DNA from 4 places in the Caldalkalibacillus uzonensis genome. Region 3 is predicted to be linked to each of the others. Evidence: riboswitches for the same ligand, from Rfam matches in the RefSeq annotation. Region 3 holds a riboswitch; each other region holds the start of a gene.

The links. Region 3 has a riboswitch for cobalamin ahead of J2S00_RS14355 (hypothetical protein). Riboswitches for the same ligand answer to the same signal wherever they lie in the genome.
Region 1: it holds a riboswitch for cobalamin, as region 3 does, so the genes downstream of both, cobJ (precorrin-3B C(17)-methyltransferase) here and J2S00_RS14355 (hypothetical protein) in region 3, are expected to answer to the same signal.
Region 2: it holds a riboswitch for cobalamin, as region 3 does, so the genes downstream of both, J2S00_RS00905 (ribonucleoside-diphosphate reductase subunit alpha) here and J2S00_RS14355 (hypothetical protein) in region 3, are expected to answer to the same signal.
Region 4: it holds a riboswitch for cobalamin, as region 3 does, so the genes downstream of both, J2S00_RS05520 (ABC transporter substrate-binding protein) here and J2S00_RS14355 (hypothetical protein) in region 3, are expected to answer to the same signal.

What each region holds. Positions count from the first base shown of each region.
Region 1 covers NZ_JAUSUQ010000003.1:245,109-248,215, forward strand. Annotated here, with positions in the region: gene cobJ (precorrin-3B C(17)-methyltransferase) at 1-1,430, opposite strand, end outside; gene J2S00_RS05785 (hypothetical protein) at 1,702-1,830, opposite strand; cobalamin riboswitch at 1,788-1,981, opposite strand; cobalamin riboswitch at 2,201-2,395, opposite strand; gene aroD (type I 3-dehydroquinate dehydratase) at 2,927-3,107, shown strand, end outside.
Region 2 covers NZ_JAUSUQ010000001.1:180,141-183,247, reverse strand. Annotated here, with positions in the region: gene J2S00_RS00905 (ribonucleoside-diphosphate reductase subunit alpha) at 1-1,718, opposite strand, end outside; cobalamin riboswitch at 1,977-2,175, opposite strand; gene J2S00_RS00900 (hypothetical protein) at 2,353-2,475, opposite strand; gene J2S00_RS00895 (sodium:solute symporter family protein) at 2,608-3,107, shown strand, end outside.
Region 3 covers NZ_JAUSUQ010000011.1:95,953-99,059, reverse strand. Annotated here, with positions in the region: gene J2S00_RS14365 (DUF3048 domain-containing protein) at 1-552, shown strand, start outside; gene J2S00_RS14360 (YerC/YecD family TrpR-related protein) at 586-897, shown strand; cobalamin riboswitch at 1,012-1,210, shown strand; gene J2S00_RS14355 (hypothetical protein) at 1,404-2,021, shown strand; gene cbiM (cobalt transporter CbiM) at 2,061-2,684, shown strand; gene J2S00_RS14345 (energy-coupling factor transporter transmembrane component T family protein) at 2,726-3,107, shown strand, end outside.
Region 4 covers NZ_JAUSUQ010000003.1:189,050-192,156, forward strand. Annotated here, with positions in the region: gene J2S00_RS05515 (FecCD family ABC transporter permease) at 1-247, opposite strand, end outside; gene J2S00_RS05520 (ABC transporter substrate-binding protein) at 210-1,238, opposite strand; cobalamin riboswitch at 1,422-1,631, opposite strand; gene putP (sodium/proline symporter PutP) at 1,717-3,107, opposite strand, start outside.

The DNA.
Region 1 (3,107 bases), on a different contig from region 3:
AAACGTCCTTTGCGGTAGACAATGCCAATATCGTCATTCACCGCGCCGTAACAGGCCATGCCACATCCGTTAAACCCAATTTTCAAGGTTTTGGGAACCAAAAGGCCTCCCAGCCGCTTGTGCAGCTCTTCCGCATAGGGGATGGAGTCAAACTTTTCCCCATCACAAAAGTCACACGCTTTGATTTGCACCACGTCGCCCACCGGTTCAACCAAAAAGCCGGCTGCTTTTAATTGTTTGACCACCCGCTCCGGATCCCGAGTGGGGATTTCCACCACCAGCTGATGATGGCGGCTGTAGCGGATGGACCCTTTTTCACCAACCACCTCGGCCAGCTTCTGCAATTGTTCGGGTTTAAACTGTTTGTTTGCCAGACCCGGACTGACCGCCGCTTCAAAGATCTCCTCTACCTGCCCAGACAGTGGGGCCTGGGAGGAAATGGCGGTTCCTTTCTGCGAAGTGATGGCTGCTTCTTGTTGAGGAGCAAGTCTTTGCCACGCTTCCATCGCCCACTGGTACGGTGTTTTTTCCGCCCCTTCATCAACTGCTTTCTTTTCTGTTCCTGTTGTTTCAGCCGGTTTTGCTGGTGCTGGCTTATCTGTCGCAGGCAAAGCCCACGGCTCCGCTTCTTGGCGCAGCCGCTCATGGGGTGCCAGGGGCTGTTCATCTTTATCCAGCGTGTATTTACGCTGATACCCCCGAGGGGTAATCATTTTGCCGTCATAAACAAAGGTAGTCGAGTTACCGATAATCACCGTGGTTAGCATGCCAATTTCATGTTCCAGCATCTCCTTCAAAGTGGTCAGCACCACGTGCTGTCTCTCCCGATAAGCACTTTTGACCAGTCCTACCGGTGTTTCCGGCGAACGGTGAGCCAGTAAAATCTGCTGGGCTTCCAAGATTTGACGGGTCCGCCGCCCGCTTTTAGGGTTGTACAAAGCAATAACAAAATCAGCCATGGCCGCTGCTTCAATCCGTTTTTTAATCAATTCCCACGGGGTCAGATGGTCACTTAAACTGATGGTGCAAGCATCGTGCATCACCGGAGCTCCCAACAGAGAGGCACAAGAGTTGATGGCCGTTATGCCCGGGATAATTTCTACCGGCACCCCCGTCTCTTCCCGCCATCCTTTGGCGATCAGCACTTCATACACCAGTCCGGCCATCCCGTACAAACCGGCATCACCACTGGAGATCACCGCCACCTTTTTCCCTTCTTCCGCCTTTTTAACGGCCGCCTGGGCCCGGGAAACTTCCTCTGTCATTCCGGTGCTGACAATCTCCTGGCCGGTTAAAAACGGGCTGATCAACTCAACGTAAGTTTTGTAACCGATAATCACGTCGCTCTCTTCCAGGGCTTCCTTGGCCCGGTAAGTCATATTTTGCAAATCCCCCGGACCGAATCCCACAACCATGATTTTGCCTGACATCGCTTATCCCTCCATTCTTCAGATTCACTCTCCCAACGATGGTTCGATCACTACCTCTTTTTTCAATTGGATCAATAATTAAAAGCTTCTGATTGAAGTCTTCCCGAAGAGGTTACAATCCTTTGTTAGCTGAAGCTTTTTACGCATGTTTAAGAAAGTATAGAAACATATACTTTCTTAAACTGTAAAAAAAGACACCCTTCCCACGTGGAAGCGTGCCGTTGAAAAGGAATGATGAATCCATCTGCTACTTGGCCTTAAGTTTGCCCCATCAGAACACGCGCATGGGGCCACCCACATCGCCTGTGACGGATCCAAGGCCACATTCCCCATCAACTCTCCTATCCGCGTAGGAAGCTGACCAGTCCAACAGAGGCAGGTCTCCTGACTTATGGCTCATCGATTCCCATCTCCCTTCCCAGGTGATACACCCAGTGGTTTCATGACGGGTCTCTCCCCAAATACAGTGGCGGGACCGTGCCGGATTCTCACCGGACTTCCCTTTTAAGCCCATTGGGCAACCCATGGGCACCTCTGCTGATCCTCTATGCAGTTGTAGCCAATATAGTAGAGTAAATAATCACCAAGCAAGCAAAAAAGCCCTGGCCGGAGGACCAGGGACTGTGCATCTTTGTCTAAGCCAATCTATCTGTTCACCCATCAGACAAGTACTAACTTGGCAAAGATCTCCGTTACAGAGAGTAAAAAACGGCGAACAAAATGAAGGCATTATGACACCTTCCCCTTTATCCTTCCCACCGAAAGATAAAGTGACACAAGCTCTAAAAGCAGGTCTCCTGGCTCGCGCTTCATCTTACTCTTGCACCTTCCCGGTTGCTTTACAACCGGTGGTTTGCTGCAATTTCATCCACGCTCACAGTAGCGGGGGCTGCATCGGATTTTCACCGATTTCCCTATTATCCCAAATGCATAGGTATCCGGGCACTTTTAGAGCAGGTGTATATAATTTTCTTAATTCTATTAAACAAAAAATGTTCCCGTCTGACAAGCCCTATTTTTCAATATGAACCAGTTTCATAAATCTGAGCCCAACGGCTCAAAGGATTTTATTTGTACAGCCGAAAATCTTTTATATATGGCTCAAAACAGGGTGGGTTACTTCTTTTTTGCCCTTGTGCTACAGAGGCCACCGCCCACCCTGCTTATGCAGTTGCCAGGTTTTATTCTATCATTTTTTATTATTTTCTCTATATTAAAACCTCAATACTTATTCACCCTTTGCTTGCGCTGTAGAAATGATTTTTCTATTTCGCTCTTGTCGTTACTCCAATTGTCATTTATCATTAAAATAATGGATTAGTATCAATTCACGGATAGATCGTTGAAACTGTTTGTTATTGGTTAATCATACGCCTGATAATCATTATTTTCGAAATTTATTGTTACTTAATTACTACCTCTAATTATTTAATAGATAGAAGTACTTCTTTATAAATACATAACATAAAATAAGGTAAGCAAATTAGGAGGCCTTTATGAAAGAACTTTTAAATGAAAATGAACTCCCGTGCATATGTACACCATTAACTGGTAAAAATAAAGCAGAAATTATCTCTGAACTAGTAACTATTGTTCCTAAGAATCCTGATTTGATAGAATGGCGTGTTGATTTTTTTAACGATATTGACCAACTTGATGAAGTGTTCTCTACACTAC
Region 2 (3,107 bases), on a different contig from region 3:
AGCTGATCCGCATATTGAACGGCTTCTTCGGATTCCCAGCGGATGCCCTTCATGGCCAGCAGGTGATGCCAGCCAAACGTACCCAGACCAATCGCGCGGTATTTACGATTTGTGAGCTGGGCTTGCGGCACCTCTATATTGTTAAGATCAATGACGTTGTCCAACATGCGCACCTGGATGGGAATCAAGCGTTCCAATACATCATCTGTTACCGCCCGGGCCAGGTTGATGGAGCTCAAGTTGCACGCGACAAAATCACCAGGGTTTTTGGTTATGATGATTTTGCCGTCGCGTGTTGTTTCTTCCTCTACAACGGTGGGAGACATGTTTTGCATAATTTCTGTGCACAAGTTACTAGCGTAAATCATACCTGCATGTTTATTAGGATTCAGGCGGTTGGCTGCATCGCGGTAAAACATGTACGGTGTGCCGGTTTCCAGTTGGGATTTCAGAATGCGTTTAAACACCTCGATGGCCGGGACTTTTTCCTTGCTTAAACGGGGCTCGTTGACGCACGCCGCATACTTCTCTCTGAAACTGCCCCGGCCCGGCTTCTCGTCATAGAAATCTTCCAAGGACCAGCCCATCACTTGGCGCACTTCATGGGGATCAAACAAATACCAGTCTCCCCGTTTTTGCACTTGTTCCATAAACAGATCAGGTATGGAGCAGCCGGTAAACAGATCGTGGGTGCGGAAACGTTCGTCCCCGTTGTTTAACTTGGCATCCAGAAAATCAAAGATATCTATGTGCCAAACGTCCAGATAGACAGCAATAGCACCCTGCCGCTGACCCAGCTGATCCACACTGACTGCCGTGTTATTCAATTGTTTCATCCAGGGCAATACACCCAGTGACTTGCCTTTAAAGCGGCGAATGTTAGAACCCCGGCTGCGGATCTTGCCCAGATAAATGCCTAATCCTCCGCCGTTTTTGGACAAAGTGGCTGCATCCGTGTTACTGTCATAAATGCTGCGTAAAGAGTCTTCCACCGTATCGATAAAGCAACTGCTCAGTTGCCCTTTTGCTTTACCGGCATTGCTCAGTGTAGGCGTAGCCACAGTCATGTACAGATTGGATAAGGCCCAGTAAGCTTCTTTGACCAACTTCAGCCGCTGGTGACGGTCCTCTCCCATCATCAGGTACATGGCAATGATCATCCACCGTTCTTGGGGAAACTCCATGATTTGATCGTCATAATTGCGGAGCAGATAGCGGTCGGCCAAAGTTTTAATCCCGATGTAGGTGAAGAGCTTGTCCTTGTCAAAATCAATCATTGCGGCTAATTCTTCCATTTCTGCTTTTGAATAGGCCGTCAACATCTCTGGGGCGTAGAGACCTTCCTCTGACAAGTCATGGATTAACCGATACAGGGCATGTTGCGGATATTTAACCGGCTGGTTTGGATCCATGGCCAGTCCCCTGTGTTTGATCACCTTCGCGTAAAGCATGCACAGATAAAAAGTGGCAGCCACATAGGTCCAATCTGGCTCTTCACCAGTCACACGTTCTAAAGCAGATAATACCAGATGAGTCAGCAAATGTTCGTCTGTCACGTCGGAACGACGTTCCAGCCACCGGTGTGCCTTGTGTTCATATTCCTGAAAGTCAAGGTGAGGGAAGCGGTTTTTTACTTGGGATAACCACTTCTGCAAACGTTCCAAACTCTCTTTTTGATCATACCCTTCCCAACCCTTTTCTTTCTGTTCTCTTTGCATCACAGGAAGATTCAATACACTCACTCCTTCTCCTTGTTTTTAAGCCCGAAGATTGACAATAAAAAAACCCTTTCTCAACGGAGAAAGAGTGAAAACGTCACAGGCCACAAAACCGGTTGAAAAAAATAAACAAGCACAAAAAATGTGGATGCAAATCATGAAAGCACAAGCCAATAAAAGACCAGTTTTGTATCACAAACTGGCTTCTTCCGGATTTGTGACACGCTTCCGTTTTCTTCTCTCAATCCCCGAAGAGACAGAAAACATAAGGTAAAGGCAGGTCTCCTGACTTATGTTTCATCCTACTCTGAGCCTTCCCATAGGTACTCTGCACAAGGGAGAGTGAGCCTACAGTGGTTGTTCTCATTTCGTCCACAAATACAGTTGCGGGCCAGTTCTGGATTCTCACCAGATTCCCTATTAAGCCTCCTCAGGCACCTTTACCCGAGCCTATTCAATTGCAGGTACAGAACCAGGAAACACTTCAAATACTACATATTGATTTTATTAAGAAAAAAATACAATATGTAGTATAGAACAAGCATACCTGCTGGATAATGAAATGTCAACTTATTTTTGCCAAATCTTTAAAAGCACCCATAACACCGTTTCTTCTGAAGGTCATCATGCCACTTCAAATCCTGCCAGCAAAGCCGAAGGCAGTACCCAGTACACCGACCACCGGAATGCCTGCTTGAACCGCTTCAGGAAAACATCTTCTTTTCATTTTGCAGACCGTCGCGCGGTCCCACTTCACAAATCCGGATCATCTGTATGCCTCCCCGTTTTCTTTATTTTTGGACAGATGAACATTTTATATCAATGATATGGTATAAACCGACTTTTGACGAATATAAATATCGGAAACCGGGGGCATAGGGGGGCTTTCATGAAAGCAGAAAAGGAAAAGTTGCCGCTGGAAGGCATTCGGGTTTTGGAAGTGGGAACCCTGCTGGCTGGTCCGTTTTCAGGACGTTTGTTATTGATACTGGTGGGCATCGGGGCCGCTGTTTATCCCCATGCGGTACAACGGATTTTTAGTGCCAGAAGTGAAGCGACCTTGAAACGATCGCTGTGCAACATGGCCTGGATGCCGTTTATCACAACAGGTCTTGTCTTCCTGATCGGTTTGATTGGCATCAAAGCTTTTCCAGGTCTGGAGAACCAAGAATCGGAACAGCTGGGGGGCATAATGGCCAGCGCCATTGCCAATGAGCTCATCCTGTTTTATTGGGCCATGATTTTGCTGTTTGGGGGTATTGTGGCCGCTATTGTATCAACCGCTGATTCTGCTCTGTTAAGTCTCTCATCTATGGTGTCCAAAGACATCTATGGCCGCCTGGTCAACCCCCAGGCTTCAGACCAAACCAAAATCATGGTCGGGCGTGC
Region 3 (3,107 bases):
GTGTTTTACCGGGCTGAGCACAGGAAAGCACCCCATAACTTGTACACGGGAAGGCATTTATTAGAAGAAGGTGAAGCGCGTTTCGGCTATGATCAAGATTACGAGATCCCTGCCCTGTTGTTTAAACCGGAAACAGAAGAGATGACAGGACAGGAGGCAGAATGGATTGAAATCGTTTATCATGGGCAGTATTATCAAGTGGCTTACGAATATCAGACCCAGACAGGGACCTACACCCGGTATATTGGAAGTGAACCTCATACAGACGCTGAAAGCGGACAACCATTGACAGCTAGTAATGTATTGGTCATTGAAGCAGGTCATAAAGTTCTGGATGATGCTGGCCGGCGGGAAGTGGATGTTCGAGGGGAAGGGAAAGGCTATCTATTTCAACGGGGTAAAGTCCAGGAGATTACCTGGCAAGTTAAGGATGGCGTCATCCGTCCTTTTGCAGATGGACAAGAAGTTGGATTGTATCCCGGACAAACCTGGGTTAACATTATTCCGGATAACCCCGGTTTAGCGGACATCGTTAGTTTTAAGGCCCATTAACCATCACCCTGGCAGCAGAAAGGAGGAGTTTAAGTGCAAATTGACAAAATCCGCGGGCGGGAGCTGGATCAGCTGTTTCAGGCGATTTTAAACTTGGAAACACTTGAAGAGTGTTATATTTTCTTTGATGATTTGTGTACCGTCAATGAAATTAAATCGATGGCTGTCCGCCTGGAAGTGGCCCGCATGCTGCAAGAAGGGTATACCTATCATCAAATTGAGCAGGAGACAGGGGCAAGCACAGCGACCATTTCACGTGTCAAGCGTTGCCTTAATTACGGGACACAGGGTTACCAATTGGCCCTGGATAAACTGAAACAGGTCAATCAACAGGAAGAAAGATAAGGGGTATGTATGGTCCAAGACATAAGTCTGGTTGACACGGGCTGATGAACTGCTTGTCATCCATTCTCATTCTGTGTATAATTGAGAACATAAAATGGACAGCAGTAAAAATTGAAAAATTATGGGAATCCAGGTGTCTGTAAACAGACTTAAAAGGGAATTCGGTGAAAATCCGAAACTGTCCCCGCAACTGTGAGTGTGGACGAAATGAGAAAAACCACTGTACAAGACCGCTGATTGTGGCGCTTGTATGGGAAGGCTCAAAGTAGGATGAAGCACGAGTCAGGAGACCTGCCTGGTTTCCGGTTTCATATCTTCGGGGGGTGAGATGTTGAAACGGCGCGCTTAATTGAAGGAGCAGGTATTATCCATGAGGATAAGACTTTATTGTGCCGTGTTGTCGACTCTGGGCTCTTCCGAATCGGAAGGGTTTTTTATTGCACTTTTAACAGAGTCAATCTATTAGTTTATGCCAATTATGGTTGAAAAGGAAAGGGGAAAATATGATGAACAAGTGGTATACCATTATTTTTGCATGTCTATGTATTGGGAGTTTAGTCGCTTGTAACAATGACGTTAATGATACCGACAGTCAAATGACTGCTGATATTGACACGGCAGAGATAAGTGAAGCAGAAACTGAAAGCACAGTAAGCGAAACAACAGACGAATCAACGGAACAGGCTGAAGGGATTGCCCATCATGATCACTTGCCGTATGAGTGGAGTGCAAGCTATCAGTTGGAGGAAGGGGTATATACTTTATTATTCAATGACAACCAAAATGGTGATGAAAGCATGCGCATCGCGTTTATTCGTCAAAACAGCAATATTAAAGATGTAGAGCATCATGCAGCCCATATTATGGAAGAAGACCAAGGGGTTGAACTGATCGTTGATGGTGGCACTTTCGAAGCCAAGCATGAGTTTGCTTATAACTTGCAGTTAAATCAAGAAGGTTCGACATCGTTTACTTTCACTATAGCCGAAGCAGGAAGCTACGCCATATTTTTGGAACATCACATTGATGAAGTTGCTATGCAAGTGATGAACGAATCCAATGCAGAGATCGAGGCTGTCAATCCGAAAGAATACGAAGGACACGGTCATGATCATAGTCATTAACGTACCAATGCGAGTGAGACGAAAGTGGGTGGATAGAACATGCATCTTTCAGATGGCGTACTCAGCATCCCCGTTGTCATCGGCACGTCAATTGTTGCGGGTGGAATCGTAGCATCTTCGGTTAAACATGTACAACAAGAGGACATTCCGAAAATCAGTTTAATGACTGCAGCATTTTTCGTGCTTTCACTTATCAACATTCCGGTTGGTCCCAGTTCTGTCCACCCGCTTCTTTGCGGACTGTTAGGGATTGTGCTAGGCAGGTTCAGTCCGATAGCCGTTTTTATTAGCCTTTTGTTGCAAGCGATCTTATTTCAACATGGTGGATTGACAACATTAGGCGCGAACACACTGCTTGTTGCCCTCCCTGCCCTCACTTGTTCCGTGCTCTTTCAACAGTTGAAAACGAGAGGGATGAGTTATCTTTCTATGATAGCAGGTGCGGTCGGCTTTATTGGTGTTTTGCTGGCGGTTCTGTTACTGATCAGCGTTTTGATGGTTACAAGCAGCTACTATACAGAAGGGACGCTTTCTGTTGTTCGTTTATTGCTTATCGGCCATATTCCATTGCTTATCATTGAAACGATATTAACAGCGTTTATTGTTAAATTTCTTGCTCAGGTTCGTCCAGAATTGATTGATCGCAACCATCGTTTCAACTAAACCATGAAAATGACTTTATTTAAGAAGGAAGTGTTTTGCCGGTGGCATCTGGCTTCATCGAGGAAATAAAGCAGTTTGAACCTCAACTAGATTCATCATCTTGGGGAGCTCAATGGGAAGTAAGAACAAAAGTTGTGACATGTATATTTTCAATATTTGGAGTCGTCTATATACAGGCACCGCTCATTCTCCTGCTTCTGTTTTTTGGAGTAATGGCAGCGCTGATGTCGATCGGCTTTCGCTTCAAATATGTTGTCTCAAAGTTAGTCATGCTTATCCCCTTTCTCTTGCTAATGAGTGTACCTATCTTATTTTCATCAGGCTTACATATTGATCAAGCAAAGTTTGAATTTGTGCTCAATTTAAATTTGACAGCACTGACAGCTGCGCTGTTCATGATGATCATGCTGCTCACTCAGCCGC
Region 4 (3,107 bases), on a different contig from region 3:
CCCCAAAAGATAAGAGTACCCGGGGAAATCTGATGTCCCAGATGATCATCTCCACATTAGCTGGAATATCCTCCCCCGCCGCCCATCCCGTCAACTTGTGAATGATAATATGAATGATATCTGCCACGGGAACTTTGACACTGCTCATAAACAGGGCCAGGAGAGCGGTCACCACGACCAGCCCTCCGCTAAAAACATACAGCCAGCCCTTATTCAGTAAAAATTTCGGGATAAATGAGTTTGGCAAGGGTCTCCACTCCATCCATGATGCGTGGTCCAGGACGTGTCACGGTATCGTTATCCACGTCAAACACCTGCTCGTGCTGCACGGCAGGCACTTGACTCCAGCCGTCACGACTTAGCACTTCTTCAACAGGATTGTCAACATAATAACCGTAAGTGGTAATGATCACCTCAGGTTCCAGCTGGACAATTTCTTCCTCAGTTATGGCTGCCCATCCTTCCACACCGGCAGTTGCTGCTGCATTAACGGCATTGATGGCTTCTAACATTTCATGCATAAAAGTTCCTGTCCCTGGTGTGTAAATATCAGGACGGGGGGATACTTCCACCCACACTTTCTTTGGCTCGTCTACTTCCTGTGCTTTCGCCTTAATCTCTTCCAGACGGCGCTCTAGATCACTCACCAAGGCCTCTGCTTCTTCAGTCGTGCCGGTGACCCGAGCGATCAGACGGATAGACTCATACACATCTTCAAACCTCGTGGCATCAGTATCTACCACCACAACAGTAATGCCAGCCTCCCTCAATTGATCCAGCACATCCGCATAATTGTCCTGGTGGTGAGTGGTGACAAAGATCACATCAGGCAAGAGACTTAAAATTTTCTCCACATTAATCTCCTGTGCTCCCACTTTCTCTTTTTCCAGTGCTTCCTCAGGATAATTGGAATAATCATCCACGGCGATCACTTTATCTCCCAAACCAAGGGCAAAAACCGTCTCTGTAATACTGGGGATCATGGTGATCAATGTTTGCGGTTCATCCTCAATCGTCACTTCAGTCCCTGAACCGTCAACAATGGTAGCCGGAAAAGTCCCTTCCCCTTGTGAAACTTCCTCCTGATCCGTTTCTTCTTGACCTGGCACATGCTCTTCCTGGCCATTCCCGTTGTTCCCTTCCCCATCAGTTGCTGTTCCGCATGCTGCAGCTAAAACCAGGACAAAAGAGAGAACAATTGCTAATAACCCCCACTTTTTCCATCCCATCTGTAGCATCTTCTACACCCCTTTGTGATGTTATCTATATTGTCTTGCAGATTGGCAACACCACTGTACGTCATCAAGCATGAAAAAAACACCTTTCCTTCAAGGATAAGGTGTTCACTTAAAATAGCCGGCTTACGCAGCCCAGTGCTGCACAATAAGTGCTAGTTTTAAGCATCCTTTTCCTCGAAGGATACTTAATCTGGCAAATAGGCAGGTTTCCTGACTCACGTTTCCTCGCCTTGCTTCGCCTTCCCATGAGACAAGGCTCACAGTGGCTTGTTTGAAGCAGGCTCAACGCTCACAGTGGCGGGACCGTGCCGGACTTTCACCGGGCTTCCCTTTTAACCCGAGTGATTTTCCTTCTTGAAAAACACTCAAGGCACCTATTTGCGAGATTATGTGATTTTCCGCAGAAAGATCGTGTTGCAAATCTACTATGCTGCACATCTATTATAGTTAAGTTTGTGGCCGTTGTAAATGATTAAGGTCAATGATGTTGGTTGAGAGGTTTTGTTGCTTGCTCAAACTCCTCCTGAATCTCTTGTGCAGGTTTCTGTTCCACCAAGCTGACCAGCACAATCATGACCGAGGCAACGATAAAGCCCGGCACAATACTATACAGTGTAAACTTCTCTGCAGCCTCCCATAAAATCACGGTTAAGCCACCTGAAATAATCCCAGCCATTGCACCGCCTGCAGTCATACGCTTCCAGAACAAAGAAAACAGCACAGCTGGACCAAATGCGGCACCAAAACCAGCCCAGGCATAAGCAACTAAGCCTAGTACTGTATTCTCGCTATCCCAGGCCAACATGAGTGCAATAAGGGCAATGACAAGAACAGCAATACGTCCAACCCACACCAGTTCCTTGTCGGTTGCTTCTCTGCGGAAGAAAGTCCGGTAGAAGTCTTCTGTCAACGCACTGGAGGAAACCAGGAGCTGGGAGTCAATGGTACTCATAATGGCAGCCAAAACAGCAGCCAGGAGAATACCAGCGACCCACGGATTAAACACCGTTTGCACCATAACCAGGAAAACCGTTTCAGGATCAGCCAGTGCTTGATCCCCGCCAAACATGGCAATGCCAACAAAGCCAACAATAATGGCACCGTATAAGGTGATCACCACCCATGTGACAGAAATCAAACGGGCAGCGGGAATATCCCTGTCAGAGCGGATGGCCATAAAACGGGCCAGGATATGGGGTTGCCCAAAGTAGCCCAATCCCCATGCTAAAGCAGATATAATCCCCACAACACTTAAGGTGCCAGCCGATTCCCACACACCATCAACAAAGTTCACATCAGCTGCCACATCCAGCAGGTCCGGATTGGCTGCGCCAATCTTGCTGAACAGGGCATCAATACCGCCAACATAACTGATGGCCACAACAGGCGCCACAATCAGCGCAATAAACATTAATGTCCCTTGGAAAAAGTCTGTCCAGCTGACGGCCAAAAAGCCTCCCAAGAAAGTATAACCTACGATCACCAAAGCACCAATCAGTAATGCCGTTGAATAATCGATGCCAAAAGTTGCCTCGAACAGTTTTCCGCCCGCTACAAGGCCTGAAGCCGTGTAAAAGAGGAAATAGACCAAAATAAAGACAGCAGAAATAACGCGCAACAACTGGCTTCTGTCCTTAAAGCGGTTTGAGAAATATTCAGACAATGTAATCGAATCCCCGGCAATCTGTGTATAACGGCGTAACCGCTGGGCCACATACTGCCAGTTTAACATTGTCCCTGTCGCCAGACCAATGGCGATCCAGATACTCCACATGCCCATCCCCGATGCATAAGCGGCTCCAGGCAATCCTAACAGTAACCAGCCACTCATATCACTGGCCTGCGCGGACAAGGCTGCCACCCAGCTGT